Regions from separate parts of the Streptomyces sp. NBC_00094 genome, predicted to be linked through region 3. Evidence: riboswitches for the same ligand, from Rfam matches in the RefSeq annotation. Region 3 holds a riboswitch; each other region holds the start of a gene.

Region 1 (4,149 bases), 3.6 Mb from region 3:
TGTGACTTCGACTGCCCCTACTGTCCCTTCGCCAAGCGCCGGGACAGCCGCGAGCAGTTGCGAGCGGACCGGGCCGCGCTCGACCGGTTCACGGAGTGGGCCGCCGGGCAGACGGGCGACCGGCTGCGGATCCTCTTCACCCCGTGGGGCGAGGGCCTGGTGCGCTCCTGGTACCGGCGGGCGCTTGTCGACCTGTCGCGGCTGCCGCACGTCGAGCGGGTGGCGATCCAGACCAATCTGAGCTGCCGCACCGACTGGCTGGCGGAGGCGGACCCGGAGAGCGTGGCCCTCTGGTGCACGTACCACCCGGGCCAGACGCCGTACGAGCGGTTCCTCGGCAAGTGCCGCGAGCTGTCGGACCGGGGCATCCGGTTCAGCGTCGGCGTGGTCGGCCTGCCCGAGCACCGGGAGGACGCCCGCCGGCTGCGCGCCGACCTGCCGCCGCACGTCTACCTCTGGGTGAACGCGGCCGAGGGGCACACGTACACGGACGCGGAGGCCGAGGAGTGGACGGGAATCGATCCGCTCTTCCCGTACAGCAGACGGCCGCACCGCTCGGCGGGGCTGCCGTGCCGTACCGGCGAGTCGGTGATCTCGGTGGACGGCGAGGGGACGGTGCGGCGCTGCCACTTCGTCAAGGCCGAGCTGGGCAACCTGTACGACGGCTCGTACCGCGCCGCGCTCCGGCCCCGGGCCTGCCCCCTCGGCGTCTGCGACTGTCACATCGGCTACGTCCATCTGGAGACGCTGCCGCTGTACGACGTGTTCGCCGGCGGGGTCCTGGAGCGGATCCCGGCCGGCGGTCCGTCGCCTCTCGGAAGACCTCTCGGAAGACCTCTCGGAAGCGCTCTCGGAGCGGCTCTCAGAGAGGCATGAGGTCGGGGCGCTTGGCCTCGACGTGGTCGCCCGAGCTCTCGCCCCGCAGCCTGCGTCCGATCCAGGGCACGAGGTACTCCTTGGCCCAGTGGATGTCGTCGCGGCGCACCTCCAGCGTGCCGCGCGGGGGGCGCGGCGGCCACGGCTGGTCCGGGTCCGCGGGCACGGGCATGCCGAGGACCTGCGCGGCGCGCAGGGCGACCCGGGTGTGGCCGTCGGGCGAGAGGTGCAGCCGGTCGTCGTCCCAGGCCTGCAGGTCCTGGACCGACTTGAGGGACCACAGGTCGAGCACCGGGCAGTCGTAGCGGTCCGCGATGGACCGGACGTGGGCGGTGTAGGTGGCGATCTTGCCGCGCAGGTGCCGGAGCACGGGGATGTCACGGGTGTCGAAGCCGGTGGTCACCATCACGGTGCCGACGGCGGAGGTCAGGTCCGCGACGGCGCGCTCGAAGCGCTCGGCCACGTCGTCGGGGTCCGTGCCGGGACGGATGATGTCGTTGCCGCCGGCACAGAAGGTCACCAGGTCGGGGGCGAGTTCCTTCGCCCGGGGGACCTGTTCCGCCACGATCTGATCGAGAAGGCGCCCGCGTACGGCCAGGTTGGCGTAGCGGAAGGCGTCGTGCTCCGGCAGCTGGTCGGCGAGCAGGACCGCGAAACGGTCCGCCCAGCCGACATACGTCCCGTCGGGCCCGGGGTCTCCGACGCCCTCGGTGAAGCTGTCACCGATCGCCGCGTACGACCCGAATGCGTTCTTGTCTGTTGATCTCGAATCGTCTGCCACGGGAGCACATCCTTCCCTTTCGGCTGTGACCTACGCGACCGTAAGGAAGGGTTGACGGAGCGTGAGATATGCCACCGATAAAGATTCCGCCAAGCCGGAATAGGTCTCGGAATGTGTCAGGAACGCCGAAGGCCCGGCAGGAAACGCCGACGGCCCGGCACAGGAGTGCCGGGCCGTCGTTCGAGCGAGGGGTCTCAGATGGAGACGCCGTGCTGGCGCAGGTACGCGAGCGGGTCCACGTCGGAGCCGTAGCTCGGCGAGGTGCGGATCTCGAAGTGGAGGTGCGGTCCGGTGGAGTTGCCGGTGGAGCCGGAGAGGCCGATCTGCTGGCCACCGCTCACGGACTGGCCGGAGGAGATGGCGAGGGAGGAGAGGTGCGCGTACTGCGAGTAGCTGCCGTCGGCGTGCTGGATGACGACCTCGTTGCCGTAGGCGCCGCTCCAGCCGGCCGAGACGACGGTGCCGGCGCCGACGGCGCGGACGGTCGTACCGGAGGAGGCGATGAAGTCGACACCGGTGTGGTAGCCGGAGGACCACATGGAGCCGGAGGCGCGGTACGGGGTGGAGATGCCGCCGCTGACCGGGGAGACCCAGCCGGAAGCGGAGGCGGAGGAGCCGGTGGAGCGCGACGAGGTCGACGCGTCCGACTGGGCGGCGGTGGAGGTCGGGGCGGAGGAGCGCTCGCTGCTGCGGGAGGCGCGGGTCTCGTCGCCGGAGCCCTGCGAGGAGCTGCTCTTGCTGCTCTTCGGGCTGCTCTTCGGCGTGCTCTTCGGGGCGGCGGCCTTGGGCGCGGCGCTCTTCGGAGTGGCGGCCGCGGTGCTCTTGGCGCCGAGGGTGAGCTTCATGCCGGGCAGGATCAGCGAGGGGTTCTCACCGACGACCTGGCGGTTGTCCTCGTACAGCTTCTGCCAGCCGCCCGAGAGGTGGTGCTCGGTGGCGATCTTCGACAGGTAGTCGCCGCTGACGACGGAGTACGTCGTCGGCGCGGCCTTCACGGCGGCGGCGGGCGCGGCCTGGAGGGCGGCGGGGGCCTTCGCCTGAGCGGCGACGGCCACGACCTGGCCCGACACGGCGGCCGGGGCGGCCGGCTCGACGGCGTGGGCGGCGGTCGCACCGAAGAGCGGAAGGGCGACGACGGCACCTCCGGTACCGGCGGCGACGATTCCACGCGTGATGGGGTTGATCTTGGGGCGGCGGTGCTTACCGTTCGCGGGCATGACGAATTCCTCTCCGGCGCCTACGAGGTGAGCTGTCGGGTTCGGACTGGAGATGCCCGGCCGCGTTCTCACGCGGCTTCACCCCAAAGCCGTCCTGCGTCGCGGGACCGGCGTACTTCCTGGGTCCCCCGCTCCTGCCACGTTCGGGATGAGTGCGGATTCCGGACGGTGGCAGGATTCGGCGGTCCGACCGGATTGACGGTGACGCTAGACGAGTGGGGTCGGAGCGAACAAGCCGTAAATATCGCCCGGCATTACCTCGGTCGAATTCCGGGCGGAAATCCGGTCACCCTCCGTCGATGACGGTCCTTCGATTTCCTTTTTCCGTACGGGATTTGCTCCGGGCCGTCAGCCACGATCCGTCACCTCTATGACCCTGCTCACGCGGCACCCCGTCATCTCACCCTCAAACAGGGCTTGTTCTACCCAACATCCCATTTCGGACAGATCGCCCATTCCCGTCCGAGGGGGTGCGCTACCCCCTCCCCACCTGGATGATTGCCCTAGGAACCGATCTCGCATCGGGCGCCCGAACGTCGACACCCAGGAGCATCCGTGACGCAGCAGCTGCCGCAGGTCCCGCCCACCGAAGCGAACGAGCCCGAGCTGGCGGAGGTCCGCAACTTCCGGGACGTGGGCGGCCTGCCGACGACGGACGGGCGCGCCGTGCGGCCCGGTCGCCTCTTCCGCAGCGGCCACCTGGCCCACGCGACCGAGGCGGACGCCGCCTTCCTCGCCTCGCTGGGCCTGCACACCGTCTTCGACTTCCGCAACGAGGCCGACGTCAGGATCGAGGGCGCGGACGTCGAACTCCCCGGCGTGCGGAACGTGAACATACCGCTCAACGACCCGGCCGACGGCAAGGAGTTCTGGAAGCTGGTGCGCGACGGCGACATCGCCCAGCTGCGGGAGATCCTGGGCGACGACAAGGCGGCGACCCGAATGTCCGACTCGTACCGGAAGATGGTGATCGAGCGGACCTCGGAGCACAGCCGGATCCTGCACGCCATGGCGGAGGAGAGCGTCCCGGCCCTGATGCACTGCGCCGCGGGCAAGGACCGGGCCGGCCTCTCCATCGCCATCACGCTGCTCGCCCTCGGGGTCGAGCGGGAGGCGATCGAGGCCGACTACGTGAAGTCGAACGACCCGCACCGCCGCTACAAGGTGCGCCGCAGCTCCACCTCCGCGGACGCGATGTCGCCCGAGGTGATGGAGCTGCTGAGCCCGCTCTTCGACGCGCGGGCGGAGTACCTGCGGGCCGCCCTGGAGACGATC
Region 2 (4,149 bases), 2.2 Mb from region 3:
GCCCGCGCGCGGCGGCGCGGTCGAACTCCAGGCCGGGGTTGACCTCGGCGAAGTGGTAGTGGGAGCCGACCTGCACGGGGCGGTCGGCGGCGTTGAGAACGGTCACGCGGGTGACGGGGCGCCCCTCGTTGAGGGTCACGGGGTCCTCCGCGTACAGGATCTCTCCGGGGATCATCGGCGCGCCCCGCTCAGACGATCGGGTCGTGGACGGTGACGAGCTTGGTGCCGTCCGGGAAGGTGGCCTCGACCTGGACGTCGTGGATCATCTCGGGGATGCCGTCCATGACCTCGTCACGGGTGAGCACCTTGCGCCCGGAGGCCATCAGCTCCGCGACGGTGCGGCCGTCCCTGGCGCCTTCCAGGATGTGGGAGGTGAGCAGGGCGACGGCCTCGGGGTGGTTGAGCCGCACACCCCGCGCCCGGCGCTTCTCGGCCACGTCGGCCGCGACATGAATGAGCAGGCGTTCCTGTTCGTGCGGGCTCAGTTGCACTCTTCCACCTCACAGTCGTCGACCGGGACGGCACCCGGACAGCTGCGGACCCTACCCAGCGTCAACGCCGTGTTGAGCTGCGGAGAAGCGGTACGCGGCCGGACATTGCACGTTAGGGCGGAAGTTTTTCCGGCTCGTTAACTCCGGCTTTGCGTTTCCATGATCATCCGATCGCCGGGAGCTGCCGGGCACTCGCCAGGAGGCGCCGGGGTCGCGGTGATGGGCGGCGATGCCGAAGCGGCGTTGTCGGCCCGCGGCGAAGTCGATCGGGCGCAGCGCGGAGACCGGGCCGACCGCCCGCTCACCGCCGTATACGACGCGGTCGACCAGGTCGGCGAGCCACGGCACGATGCGGACGCTCTCCTGCGACATGGAGACCACCCGCCTCGGCCAGGCCGCCTCGATCGAAGATCAGTCCATCCAGAGATACGCATACCTATGGGGCGTTGCGTGCGGCTCAGGCGCTGGTGGGACGGGTCGAGGCGCCCCGCGAGGCCCTGACGCTCATGCATATACGGGGCGAGAACGAGGTGCGCGCGGGCACATTGGCGTGCGCCTCAAGGGTGTTGGACGGGGAGCACCGGACGGACCGGTTCACCGCCCCCCGGAGTCGGGCGAGTTGACATTCACGCGTGTCGTGTCGAGGGCCGGTCGGCCGACACGCGTCGCAGAATCCCTCCCCCGTTCGGCGTAGTCGACGAGTCGACACAGGAAGCGGGCGAGTTGCGCAACAGGTGTACGCATTTGGCGGAATCGAACGTTCCATCGCTGGTACGCGGCTCGTAGGCCAAACCTCCAAAGATCACAAAGGCTTCTTGTCCACCCGAATGGATCAGTCGTGAGGAGCCTCACATATCGCCGTTTCAGCTCGGTTTTCACCCATGTCGTGGGTCAAGATCCGTGACGACGACAAGCCCCCGCCGCCGCGGCGGGGCGGTCCGGGCGGACGCCGAGTCCTGCCGCTGTCCCGGACGTCTGGTCGACAGGAGTGGATCGGCAGGAGTGGAGGACCCAATCAGTACGGGACGTTCGCGCTGTTTTCGCAGCGGGGCCGTTCCTTGGGGTGAAGCCGCAGCCGCGGCCGGGCATCTTCGCCTGCCCGAACCCGACAGGTCATCCTTCTCAGGCGGCTGACGAAGGGTTGCGCATGACCGCGCAGATGCATGTCCCGTCCCTGCTGTCCCGGGCCGGAGCCGTCTCGGCTCTCACCCTCGCCGCCGTCGGCGGCACGTTGTTCGCACCAGGTGCGGCACCGGAGGCCCAGGCGGCGACGGCCTACGCGAACAAGGCATTGAACGTCGCCGCCGCCAAGAAGGGATCGCCTTACCGGTACGGAGCCACCGGACCGACACGGTTCGACTGCTCCGGCCTGACGCTCTACGCGTACAAGAAGGCGGGCAAGTCGCTGCCCCGCACAGCGCAGCAGCAGTACAACAAGACCCGGCACATCTCCGCCTCCAGCCGGCAGAAGGGGGACCTGGTCTTCTTCCACTCGGGCGGACGTGTCTACCACGTCGGCATCTACGCCGGCAGCGGCAAGATCTGGCACTCGCCCAAGACGGGCTCGTGGGTGAAGCTCGACAGAATCTGGTCGTCGAAGGTCTACTACGGCCGCGTCCGGTGACGGACCCCGGGCGCTGACCCCTGGTGAGTGAAGGGTGCGGTGGCGCCGCCGCACCTCTCACGGCCGGGACAGGCCCCCAAGCGCATCACAGCCCTCCGCGACACGCTTCAGAGGAGCTGCACGCCGGCCGAGCCGGCCCGGACGACGGCGGCCGTCCACGGGATCGTGATCCAGACCGTCTTGCCGCCCTCCTCGGTCGGGGTGACCGAGAGACGGCCGCCGGCCTCCGCCGCCAGGACCCGGATGATGACCATGCCGCGGCCGTTGTCCTGCTGGACCGCCGCCGGGAGACGGCGGGGCCAGCGGGGATGGCTGTCGGTCACACCGATGTGCAGCCGTTCCTCCCGCTCCAGCCGGAGGTCGACCGTGAAGGTCGGCGACTGCCCGAAGGTGTGCTGGACGGCGTTGGTGGCCAGCTCCGAGACGATCAGCCGAATGGAGTCCGCGGTCTCCGCGGCTCCGTCGAGCCCCCAATCGCCCAGGACGTCCGCGACGTACCTCCGTGCCGTGGGAACCGAGGCGGGATCGCTCGGCAGAGTGACGGATGCTTCCAGATGGTCTGCCATGGCGACGCTGTCCCTTTCCCACCGGGGACGCCGCCCCGGTTTGCGCTTCGCGTCAGAGTGCCACCGATCGTGCCGCCCCGGGTGGCGTTCCACCACGATATGTGCGCATCTATCGCCCGAAGCGGTGAACTCTGCTGCCCGGAAACGCTCTTGGGCACCCTGGCCGACGGGTCAGACGGCGTCGGGCGCCGTCCGCAGGATCGTCTCCACCGCCCGCGCGACCTCGGCGTCCGTCAGGTCGGCGCGGGCCGTGAGACGCAGCCGCGAGATGCCGTCCGGGACGGACGGCGGCCTGAAGCAGCCGACCGCCAGGCCCTGTTCGCGGCAGTCGGCGGCCCAGCGCAGCGCCGCCTCCGGCGAGGGGGCGCGCACCGACACGACGGCCGCGTCCGGCCGGGCGGCCGTCAGTCCGGCCGCCGTGAGCAGCTCGTACAGGGTGGTGGCGACCGTGCGCGCCCGCCCGGCGAGCTCCGGTTCGGCGGCGATCAGCCGCAGGCTCGCGAGCGCGCCGCCCGCGGCGGCCGGTGCGAGACCGGTGTCGAAGATGAAGGTGCGCGCCGCGTTCACCAGGTGCTCGACGACTCGGGCGGGGCCGAGGACGGCGCCGCCCTGGCTGCCCAGGGACTTGGAGAGGGTGAGGGTCGCGACGACGTCCTCGTCGCCCGCGAGACCGGCCTCGTGCAGGGCGCCCCGGCCGCCGTCGCCGAGGACGCCGAAGCCGTGGGCGTCGTCGACGACGAGACCCGCGCCGTGGGCGCGGCAGGCCTCGGCGAGCTCCGGCAGCGGCGCCTTGTCCCCGTCGACGGAGAAGACGGAGTCGCTGACGACGAGGGCCCGCCGCTCCGGACGCGCCTCAAGGGTCTTGCGTACGGACTCGGGGTCGGTGTGCGGGACCACGGCCGTCTCGGCGCGCGCGAGCCGACAGCCGTCCACGATGGACGCGTGGTTGGAGGCGTCCGAGACGATCAGCGAGTCCCGGCCGCCGAGCGCGGTGAGCACGGCGAGGTTGGCGGTGTAGCCGGAGGAGAAGACGAGGGCCGCCTCGAATCCGCAGAACTCGGCGAGTTCGCGTTCGAGCCGGGTGTGCAGCCGGGTCGTCCCGGTGACGAGCCGCGAGCCGGTGGAGCCGGCGCCCCAGCGCCGGGCCGCCTCGGCCGCCGCCTCGGTGACCGCCGGGCGCCGGGTCAGGCCGAGGTAGTCGTTGCTCGCCAGGTCGAGGAGGTCCGATTCGGCGGCCCTGGGCCGCAGCGTACGGACGAGGCCGGCAGCCGCCCGGCGGCGCGCCTCGGCGTCGGTCCAGTCGAACGCGGTCCGGCGCGGGCCCTCGGCCCGGGCGTCGTCGGCCTGTGGCATGCGGCGATCCTTTTGTAGGCAGCGCACAGACCTTAACCGGAGCGTGCCGAGGTCGGGATGTGGTCATCCACACACCTCGTTCGGCGGCGTTTGTTCGGTTCCTCCTTGGCCCGGG
Region 3 (4,149 bases):
GTCGGGGTCGTTCACGGTGAAGCCGGTCTCGCCGGGCAGCACGTAGTGCAGGTGCTCGCGGGCGAGGCGGCGGACGTAGGCCGGGTCCTGGAGGCGGGCCTTCTCGTCCCGCAGCCCCTCGACCCGCTCGGCGGCCTCGGCGGCCCGGCGCTCCTGGTCGGCGATCTCGCCCTGCTGGGAGACGTAGCTCCGTATCGGGTAGGCGAGCGCCACGACGAGGGAGCAGACCACGAGGGCGAGGAAGGCCGCACGGCCGGTGAGCCGGGAGCGGCGGGCCTGGCGGCGGGTCTGGGAGCGGTAGACACGGGCGGCGGTCTGCTCGCCGAGCAGCCTGATCCGGGTCGCGGTCGAGAACCGGTCCCGGTCCTTCGCGGCCATGTCGTGTCGCCTCCCCTGTTCATACGTACGTCCCCGCACACGGTACGGGACCGAGTGCGGGGACGTCCGGAGGCGGCTTCAGAGAGAAGGGCCTTTGATCAGCTGATCAGCCCTTGAAGCGCGGGAAGGCGCTGCGGCCGGCGTAGACCGCGGCGTCGTCGAGGATCTCCTCGATGCGCAGCAGCTGGTTGTACTTGGCGACGCGGTCCGAGCGGGCCGGGGCGCCGGTCTTGATCTGACCGCAGTTCACGGCGACCGCGAGGTCGGCGATGGTGACGTCCTCGGTCTCGCCGGAGCGGTGGGACATCATGCACTTGAAGCCGTTGCGCTGGGCCAGCTCGACGGCGTCCAGGGTCTCGGTGAGCGAGCCGATCTGGTTCACCTTGACCAGGAGGGCGTTCGCGGTGCCCTCCTCGATGCCGCGGGCGAGGCGCTCCGGGTTGGTGACGAAGAGGTCGTCGCCGACGATCTGGACCTTGGAGCCCAGCTTGTCGGTGAGGACCTTCCAGCCCGCCCAGTCGTCCTCGTACAGCGGGTCCTCGATGGAGACCATCGGGTACGCGGAGACGAGCTCCTCGTAGTACTCGGTCATCTCGGCGGCCGAGCGGGACTTGCCCTCGAACTCGTACGTGCCGTCCTTGTAGAACTCGGACGCGGCCACGTCGAGCGCGAGCGCGACGTCGGAGCCCGGGGTGTAGCCGGCCTCCTTGATGGCCTCGACGATGAGGTCCAGGGCGGCGCGGTTCGACTCGAGGTTCGGCGCGAAGCCGCCCTCGTCGCCGAGGCCGGTGGAGAGGCCCTTGCGCTTCAGCACGGCCTTGAGGGTGTGGTAGATCTCCGCACCCCAGCGAAGGGCCTCGGAGAAGGACTCCGCGCCGATCGGGGCGATCATGAACTCCTGGATGTCCACGTTGGAGTCGGCGTGCGACCCACCGTTGAGGATGTTCATCATCGGAACGGGCAGCAGGTGCGCGTTCGGGCCGCCGAGGTAGCGGAAGAGCGGGAGGTCCGAGGCCTCGGCCGCGGCGTGCGCGACGGCGAGGGAGACGCCGAGGATGGCGTTGGCGCCGAGGGAGCCCTTGTTCTCGGTGGCGTCCAGGTCGAACATGGCCTGGTCGATCAGGCGCTGCTCGGTGGCGTCGTAGCCGACGAGCTCCGGGCCGATCTGCTCGATGACGGCGAGGACGGCCTTCTCGACACCCTTGCCGAGGTAGCGGTTGGGGTCACCGTCGCGAAGCTCGATGGCCTCGAACGCACCGGTGGAGGCACCGGACGGAACAGCAGCACGGCCGGTGCTGCCGTCGTCGAGGCCGACCTCGACCTCGACCGTGGGGTTGCCTCGGGAGTCCAGGATTTCCCGGGCTACGACGACGTCGATGGACGGCACGAGCATCTCCTTCTGGGATGTGACGCTGGATGTGACGCAAGGTCGGTGCAGGGTCGCTTGGCCTTGCGACAAGAGCCTAACCGGCTCCGGGGGTCCGGCCGGCCGTGCGCCCGCCCCCTGGGACGAAAAAGGACCCAAGGGCATGCATCCCGGGACGAACGACCCCGGATCTACTGGACAGTAACCGTCAATTCCCCGTGAAACGCGGAAACCCCGGTCCGGCGCGCACGGGGGAGAGTGCGCCGGACCGGGGTGGTCACCGCGGGAGGGTCGTCGGGGCCGGGTGAGCCGCCGGACTCACACGGGCCGCCGGCCTCACTTGAGGTGGAGCTGCTGACCCACGTAGATGAGGTCGGCGTTGTCCACGACGTCCTCGTTCAGGTCGAAGAGCTTGACCCAGCCGCCCGTGACGCCCTGCGCCTGAGCGATCTTGCCGAGGGTGTCGCCGGCCTTGACCCGGTACTCGCCGTCACCCTTCTTGACCGTCTTGCCGGTCGGGGTGGTGAGGGTCTTCTTGGTGGCGGCCTTCGGCGCGGCGTGCTGCTGCGTGGTCTTCTTCGGGGCCTGGCGCTGCTCGCTGCGGGTGGTCGGCTGCTCGGCCGTGCGCTCCTGCCGCGGCTGCTTGACGGTCCGCTGCGGCGCGCTCTCGGTGGCTTCGCCGCTGTACGAGGTGCCGGAGAGGCCCACGCCACAGCTCGGCCAGGCACCCTTGCCCTGGCCCGCGAGGACCTTCTCGGCGATGGTGATCTGCTGGGACTTCGACGCCTGGTTGGCGTTCGGGGCGTAGGCGGTACCGCCGTACGCGGCCCAGGTGGAGCTCGAGAACTGCAGGCCGCCGTAGTAGCCGTTGCCGGTGTTGATGGACCAGTTGCCACCGGACTCGCACTGGGCGACGCGGTCCCACTCGGAGGACGTCGCGGCCGAGGCGGTGCCCGCGGTCATCAGCGGGGCGGCGACGGCGACACCGGTGACGCCGACGAGCGTGACGACCTGGGTGGCCTTGGAGGGACGACGGTGTTTGCCCTTGGCGGAAAACAGCATGGAATTCTCCTCACCGACGCCTACGAGGTGAGCTGTCGGGTTCGGGCCAATGAGTTGCCCGGCCACGTGTCCTTGCACGTGGCTTCACCCCAAGCCGATCGTCGGCCGTCTGTCTCAACGGCCGGGGTCGGCACTTACCTTGGGTCCCCCGCTCCTGCCTTCGGCGCTTACGCGACGACTGTTCCCATCAACCGACGGCAGGATTCGGCGTTTCGGTCGACGGGGCCCGCGGTGGCGAGCGGTTACGACCGTAGACACAGACCCACCGGAAGTTCAAAGAGGCGTATTGCGGAAATATCGCCCCTACTTGCCCTCCGGTGGGGGCTGTTTGCGCAGGTGGGAGGTGACGGGAGCAAAGTTCGCGGACGTGACACGCCAGTTGGGGCGAAGAGACCCATGTCTCACTTGCCCAGAACTGGACATAAGCCCCTGAACTACCCCGCCTGCTCGGCCGAACCGTTCGTCAGGTCAAGGCTCTGACCAGGGACGATGAGGTTCGGATCGGCGCCCACGGTCCCGCGGTTGGCGTCATAGAGGGCGTTCCAGCCCCCGGGGAGTTCGTTTTCCTGTGCAATCTCGGACAGGTTGTCACCGGGCCGCACCGTGTAAGCGCCCGAAGCGTCCTGACTGTCCGTTGCGCCCGCATTCGTCACCCCGTCAGGCGTGGACGCCGTGGCGGAGCTTTCCGCCGACTTGTCCGCCTCCGAAGCGTGTCGTCCGGATTCGGGCGATGTGCCCGTTGCGCCCGTTGCGCCGGTTTCATCCGGAGCCGCCTCGCCCCGGTGCTTGCCGGTTCCGGGCGTGGCCGACGAGGTGTCACCCGTCGACGTTCCGGGCGTTCCGGGCGTAAGGGACGCATCGGGCGTCGCCGGGGTGGTCGGCGACGTCGTCGAGCCCGGGTCCGACGGCGTACCGGGAGTGACCGGCACCACGGGAGCGGTCGGGCTGACCGGCGTCGCGGGGGTGACGGGCACGACGGTCGCGGCGGGGTCCTTCGACGCCTGGCCGGACCCGACGGAGCCGACGGTCCCGGGGGACGCGGCGGATCCGGTCGGCGCGGTGGTCACGGCCGACTCGGCGGCCCTGGCCGCGGCGGAGACCTCCTCGGGGGTGACCGGGACGCCCGCGGTCCGGTTCGACTCCGCGACGGGCCCGGTGGGCGCCTTCGTCGCGGTGGCCGGGCCGGGGTCCACGCCCGTGGCCTTGCCGTCGTTCCTCAGGCCGGCGATCGGCGCGCAGGTGGCCCAGTCGGTGCTGCCGGCGGCGAGCGCCCTGTCGGCGACCGCGATCTGCTGGGCGCGGCTGGCGAGGTCGGGGCTGGGCGCGTAGGCGAGGCCGCCGTT
Region 4 (4,149 bases), 2.8 Mb from region 3:
CAGTGACCGACGCTGCCGTGTCTTTGACCAGCATGGACTTCCACCCGCAGCCGCGGCCGGGTGTCGCCAGGCCGTGGGCCTTCCCCGCCCCGGACCGGGGGGCGCTGACCAACGGGCTGACGGTCCTGACCAGTCACCGTCCCGGCCAGCAGGTCGTCGCCGTGGAGATCTTCCTGCCGGCTCCGCTGGACGCCGAGCCGGCAGGTCTCGACGGTGTCGCCACGATCATGGCCCGCGCGCTCTTCGAGGGCACGGACCAGCGCACCGCCGAGGAGTTCGCGGCCGACCTGGAGCGCTGCGGCGCCACGCTCGACGCGCACGCGGACCACCCGGGCGTACGGGTCTCCCTGGAGGTCCCGGTCTCCCGGCTGCCCAAGGCGCTCGGGCTGGTCTCCGAGGCCCTGATCGCCCCGGCGTTCCTGGAGAGCGAGGTGGAGCGCCTGGTGCGCAACCGCCTCGACGAGATCCCGCACGAGTCGGCCAACCCGGCCCGCCGCGCTGCCAAGCAGCTCTCCAAGGAGCTCTTCCCGGCCGAGTCCCGGATGTCCCGGCCGCGCCAGGGCACGGAGGAGACGGTCGTCGCGATCGACGCCGCCGCGGTCCGCGCCTTCTACGAGGCGTACGTCCGCCCCGGCACGGCCACCGCCGTGGTCGTCGGCGATCTGACGGGCGTGGACCTGGACAAGGTCCTGGCCGAGACCCTGGGCGCCTGGACCGGCGAGCCGGCCGAGCCGCTCCCGATGCCGCCGATCACCGCCGACGACACCGGACGGGTCGTCATCGTGGACCGGCCCGGCGCCGTCCAGACGCAGTTGCTCATCGGCCGGATCGGTGCGGACCGGCACGACAGGGTCTGGGCCGCCCAGATCCTGGGCACGTACTGCCTCGGTGGCACGCTCACCTCGCGTCTCGACCGGGTCCTGCGCGAGGAGAAGGGCTACACGTACGGCGTGCGGGCCTTCGGGCAGGTGCTCCGCTCCGACGCCGAGGGGAACGGCGCGTCGATGCTCGCCATCAGCGGCTCGATCGACACGCCCAACACCGGCCCGGCACTTGACGACCTGTGGAAGGTGCTGCGGACCCTCGCCGCGGAGGGCCTCACGGACGCCGAGCGCGAGACGGCCGTGCAGAACCTGGTGGGTGTGGCTCCGCTCAAGTACGAGACGGCCGCCTCGGTCGCCGGGACGCTCGCCGACCAGGTGGAGCAGCATCTCCCGGACGACTACCAGGCCCGGTTGTACGCGCTCCTCGCCGAGACCGGCACCGTGGAGGCGACCGCGGCCGTGGTCAACGCCTTCCCGGTGGACCGGCTCGTCACCGTGCTCGTGGGCGACGCGGCGCAGATCGCGGAGCCGGTGCGCGCGCTCGGCATCGGTGAAGTCACCGTCGTGGCAGGCTGATCGGCTGATCGCACCTGCCGGACCCGGCAACGGAGGCCCCGACGTCATGATTTCGTCGGGGCCTTCCGCTATGTCCGAGTTGTGCATATGAGTGGTCGTCTGCCCTGTGGTATGTCTTACAAACGGGCGTGTCTGTTTGGTGATTGAAAGACGATCCGCATAGCGTCGGTGCGGCTGTCCGGCAGTTGCACGTGCCGCATCCGCGGCAACGGACAGTCATCGCCGAGTCCCCGTCAGGCGCGAGCCTGGGGAGCCGGGGACCCACACAGTCCCTGGGGTGAATCGGGCGCCTTCGTCTCGTACGGAGGGGCTCGTAGGAGACCTTCCTGCTCCGAACCCGTCAGCTAACCCGGTAGGCGAGAAGGAAGGAAAGGATCAGCCACTACATGGCGTTCACCCGTGCCACCGGGAAGCATCGTGGTCCGAGCCGGATGGCGCGCCGCAGCGTGGGCATCGCCGGTGTCGCGACGCTCGCCACCACCGGCGTCATCGGAACCTTCGCTTCCCCGGCGCTCGCCGCCGACACGGACAACCGCTCCGTCGAGGACACCGGCCTCACGCAGGTGATCACCGAGGACTCCCTCTCGGACCGGATCGACGCCCAGGCCGCCGCCCAGGAGCAGGAGGCCTTCGAGGCCGTCGCCAAGGCGAAGGTCCAGGCCGAGGCCCGTGCGGAGGCGAAGCGCAAGGCCGAGGCCCGCGCCAAGGAGGTCCGCGAGGAGAGGGAGCGCGCAGCCCGCGAGGCCGAGCGCCGCCGCCTCAACTCCTTCCAGCTCCCCGTGGCCGGTTCGTACGTGACCACCGGCTACAAGACCGGTGGCTCGCTCTGGTCCTCCGGCAGCCACTCCGGCATCGACTTCCACGCGTCCTACGGCAGCCGGGTCGTCTCCGTCGGCTCCGGCACCGTCGTCGAGGCCGGCTGGGGCGGCGCGTACGGCAACAACATCGTGATCCGGATGAACGACGGCACGTACACCCAGTACGGGCACCTCTCGTCCATCGGGGTCTACGTCGGCCAGACCGTCGAGCCCGGCCAGCAGATAGGCGTCTCGGGATCGAGCGGCAACTCGACCGGCCCGCACCTCCACTTCGAGGCCCGGACCGGCTCCGAGTACGGCTCGGACCTGAACCCGATCTCCTACCTCCGCTCCCGGGGCGTCAGTCTCTGACGTCACCCGCACCGCGTCGCAAAAGCCCCGGCTCGTACTGAGCCGGGGCTTTTCGTTGACCGAAACATATCCCTGGATTCCACGGGGGCATCGGAAATTCCGGCCTACTGCAATAGAGTCGCGGAACAGACGCAGAACAGGCGTCGCTCGAATTGTCTCGCGCGGATCAAGGCGGAGGTCGGACATGCGCGTTCCCGCGCAATCGGTATGCACGGCGATCCGGGACGACATCGTCTCCGGTGTCTTCGAGCGGGGAGGGCGGCTGACCGAGGAGCAGCTCGCCCGCCGCTACGGGGTCTCCCGTGTCCCGGTCCGCGAGGCCCTGCGCACCCTGGAGTCCGAGGGCTTCGTCGTCACCCGTCGCCACGCCGGCGCCCATGTCGCCGAGCCCACCGAGCAGGAGGCGGCCGATCTGCTCGACATGCGGGCGCTGCTCGAACCCCTGGGGGCCGCCCGTGCCGCGCAGCGGCGCACCGAGGCGCACCTGAAGGTGTTGCGCGGCCTGGTCAGGCTGGGTCAGGAGCGGGCCAGGCGGGGCCAGGGCGAGGACCTGCGCTCGCTCGGCGGCTGGTTCCACGAGACGCTCGCGCAGGCTTCGGGCAGCCCGGCCCTGACGGCGCTGCTCACCCAGCTACGGCACAAGATCGCCTGGATGTACGCGGTCGATCAGCCCGTCCAGCCCGTGGAGGCCTGGTCGGAGCACGGCGCCATCGTGGACGCCGTCGCGCGCGGTGACGCCGAGCGGGCCAGAGCGCTGACGGCCCTGCATGCCGAGCGCTCGTTGGCGCTGCATCGGCTCAAAAGGCCCGAGCGCGGCCGTGTGAGGGTTTCGCAACATGTCGTCAACACGGCGAGCGGTCGGAATTAACGTGCGCACCGTATACAAAGAATAGGAATTCTTTGGGGCTGTTTCGTGCTGCCCGAAAAGGAGCCCGAAAGCACTGGTTCCGGAAAAGCAAAAACCGTGGCCGCCGAAATGTCGGCAGCCACGGTTTTCGTCGTACGGTACGTCGTGACCGGGTCGGCGCGACCGGGTCAGACGGTCTCGGGGAGCTCGTCGAGACCCTCGGCGACCAGCTTCGCGAGACGGTCCAGCGCGATCTCGGCGCCGTCGGCCTCCGAAGCGAGGACGATCTCCTCGCCGCCCTGCGCGCCCAGGCCGAGCACCGCGAGCATCGACGCGGCGTTCACGGGGGTGCCGTCGGACTTGGCGATCGTCACCGGAACGCCGGAAGCCGTGGCGGCACGGACGAAGATGGACGCGGGGCGGGCGTGGAGGCCCTCGGCCCAGCCGACGTTGACGCGGCGCTCAGCCATGGTGTTGCCCTTCAAGTCTTAAGGGGTTGTCTAGACCAGTCTCTCACGGGACGCGCGGTGCTCGTGCCGACCTTCGGCCCGGACCGGACCGCCTTTCGGTCCTCCCCACCTTGCCCGGAGCCCACTCGCCGCGCGACCGGTGCCGGTGTCGTACACCGGCCGTAGTCTGGCCCCATGGAGAGCGCGTCGGAGCAGTCGGAAGCGGCGGATCGACCGGCATCAGTGGATCAACCGGCACCACCTGCGTCACCGGAGCATGCCTA

The links. Region 3 has a riboswitch for cyclic di-AMP ahead of OG580_RS14075 (transglycosylase family protein). Riboswitches for the same ligand answer to the same signal wherever they lie in the genome.
Positions count from the first base shown of each region.
Region 1: it holds a riboswitch for cyclic di-AMP, as region 3 does, so the genes downstream of both, OG580_RS30485 (LysM peptidoglycan-binding domain-containing M23 family metallopeptidase) here and OG580_RS14075 (transglycosylase family protein) in region 3, are expected to answer to the same signal.
Region 2: it holds a riboswitch for cyclic di-AMP, as region 3 does, so the genes downstream of both, OG580_RS04525 (C40 family peptidase) here and OG580_RS14075 (transglycosylase family protein) in region 3, are expected to answer to the same signal.
Region 4: it holds a riboswitch for cyclic di-AMP, as region 3 does, so the genes downstream of both, OG580_RS27215 (M23 family metallopeptidase) here and OG580_RS14075 (transglycosylase family protein) in region 3, are expected to answer to the same signal.

Region 1 is NZ_JAPEMB010000001.1:6,828,744-6,832,892, reverse strand. Features, by position in the region: gene OG580_RS30495 (STM4011 family radical SAM protein) at 1-876, shown strand, start outside; gene OG580_RS30490 (SGNH/GDSL hydrolase family protein) at 863-1,657, opposite strand; gene OG580_RS30485 (LysM peptidoglycan-binding domain-containing M23 family metallopeptidase) at 1,852-2,874, opposite strand; cyclic di-AMP (ydaO/yuaA leader) riboswitch at 2,879-3,068, opposite strand; gene OG580_RS30480 (tyrosine-protein phosphatase) at 3,430-4,149, shown strand, end outside.
Region 2 is NZ_JAPEMB010000001.1:1,084,560-1,088,708, forward strand. Features, by position in the region: gene OG580_RS04505 (urease subunit beta) at 1-175, opposite strand, end outside; gene OG580_RS04510 (urease subunit gamma) at 189-491, opposite strand; gene OG580_RS04515 (hypothetical protein) at 543-863, opposite strand; partial or broken gene OG580_RS04520 (hypothetical protein) at 899-1,114, shown strand; cyclic di-AMP (ydaO/yuaA leader) riboswitch at 1,429-1,635, shown strand; gene OG580_RS04525 (C40 family peptidase) at 1,639-2,115, shown strand; gene OG580_RS04530 (ATP-binding protein) at 2,223-2,681, opposite strand; gene OG580_RS04535 (8-amino-7-oxononanoate synthase) at 2,853-4,034, opposite strand.
Region 3 is NZ_JAPEMB010000001.1:3,272,053-3,276,201, forward strand. Features, by position in the region: gene OG580_RS14065 (septum formation initiator family protein) at 1-378, opposite strand, end outside; gene eno (phosphopyruvate hydratase) at 485-1,771, opposite strand; gene OG580_RS14075 (transglycosylase family protein) at 2,081-2,806, opposite strand; cyclic di-AMP (ydaO/yuaA leader) riboswitch at 2,809-2,982, opposite strand; gene OG580_RS14080 (transglycosylase family protein) at 3,241-4,149, opposite strand, start outside.
Region 4 is NZ_JAPEMB010000001.1:6,115,159-6,119,307, forward strand. Features, by position in the region: gene OG580_RS27205 (pitrilysin family protein) at 1-6, shown strand, start outside; gene OG580_RS27210 (pitrilysin family protein) at 33-1,400, shown strand; cyclic di-AMP (ydaO/yuaA leader) riboswitch at 1,611-1,774, shown strand; gene OG580_RS27215 (M23 family metallopeptidase) at 1,787-2,569, shown strand; gene OG580_RS27220 (GntR family transcriptional regulator) at 2,754-3,437, shown strand; gene OG580_RS27225 (HPr family phosphocarrier protein) at 3,605-3,886, opposite strand; gene OG580_RS27230 (bifunctional GNAT family N-acetyltransferase/acetate--CoA ligase family protein) at 4,061-4,149, shown strand, end outside.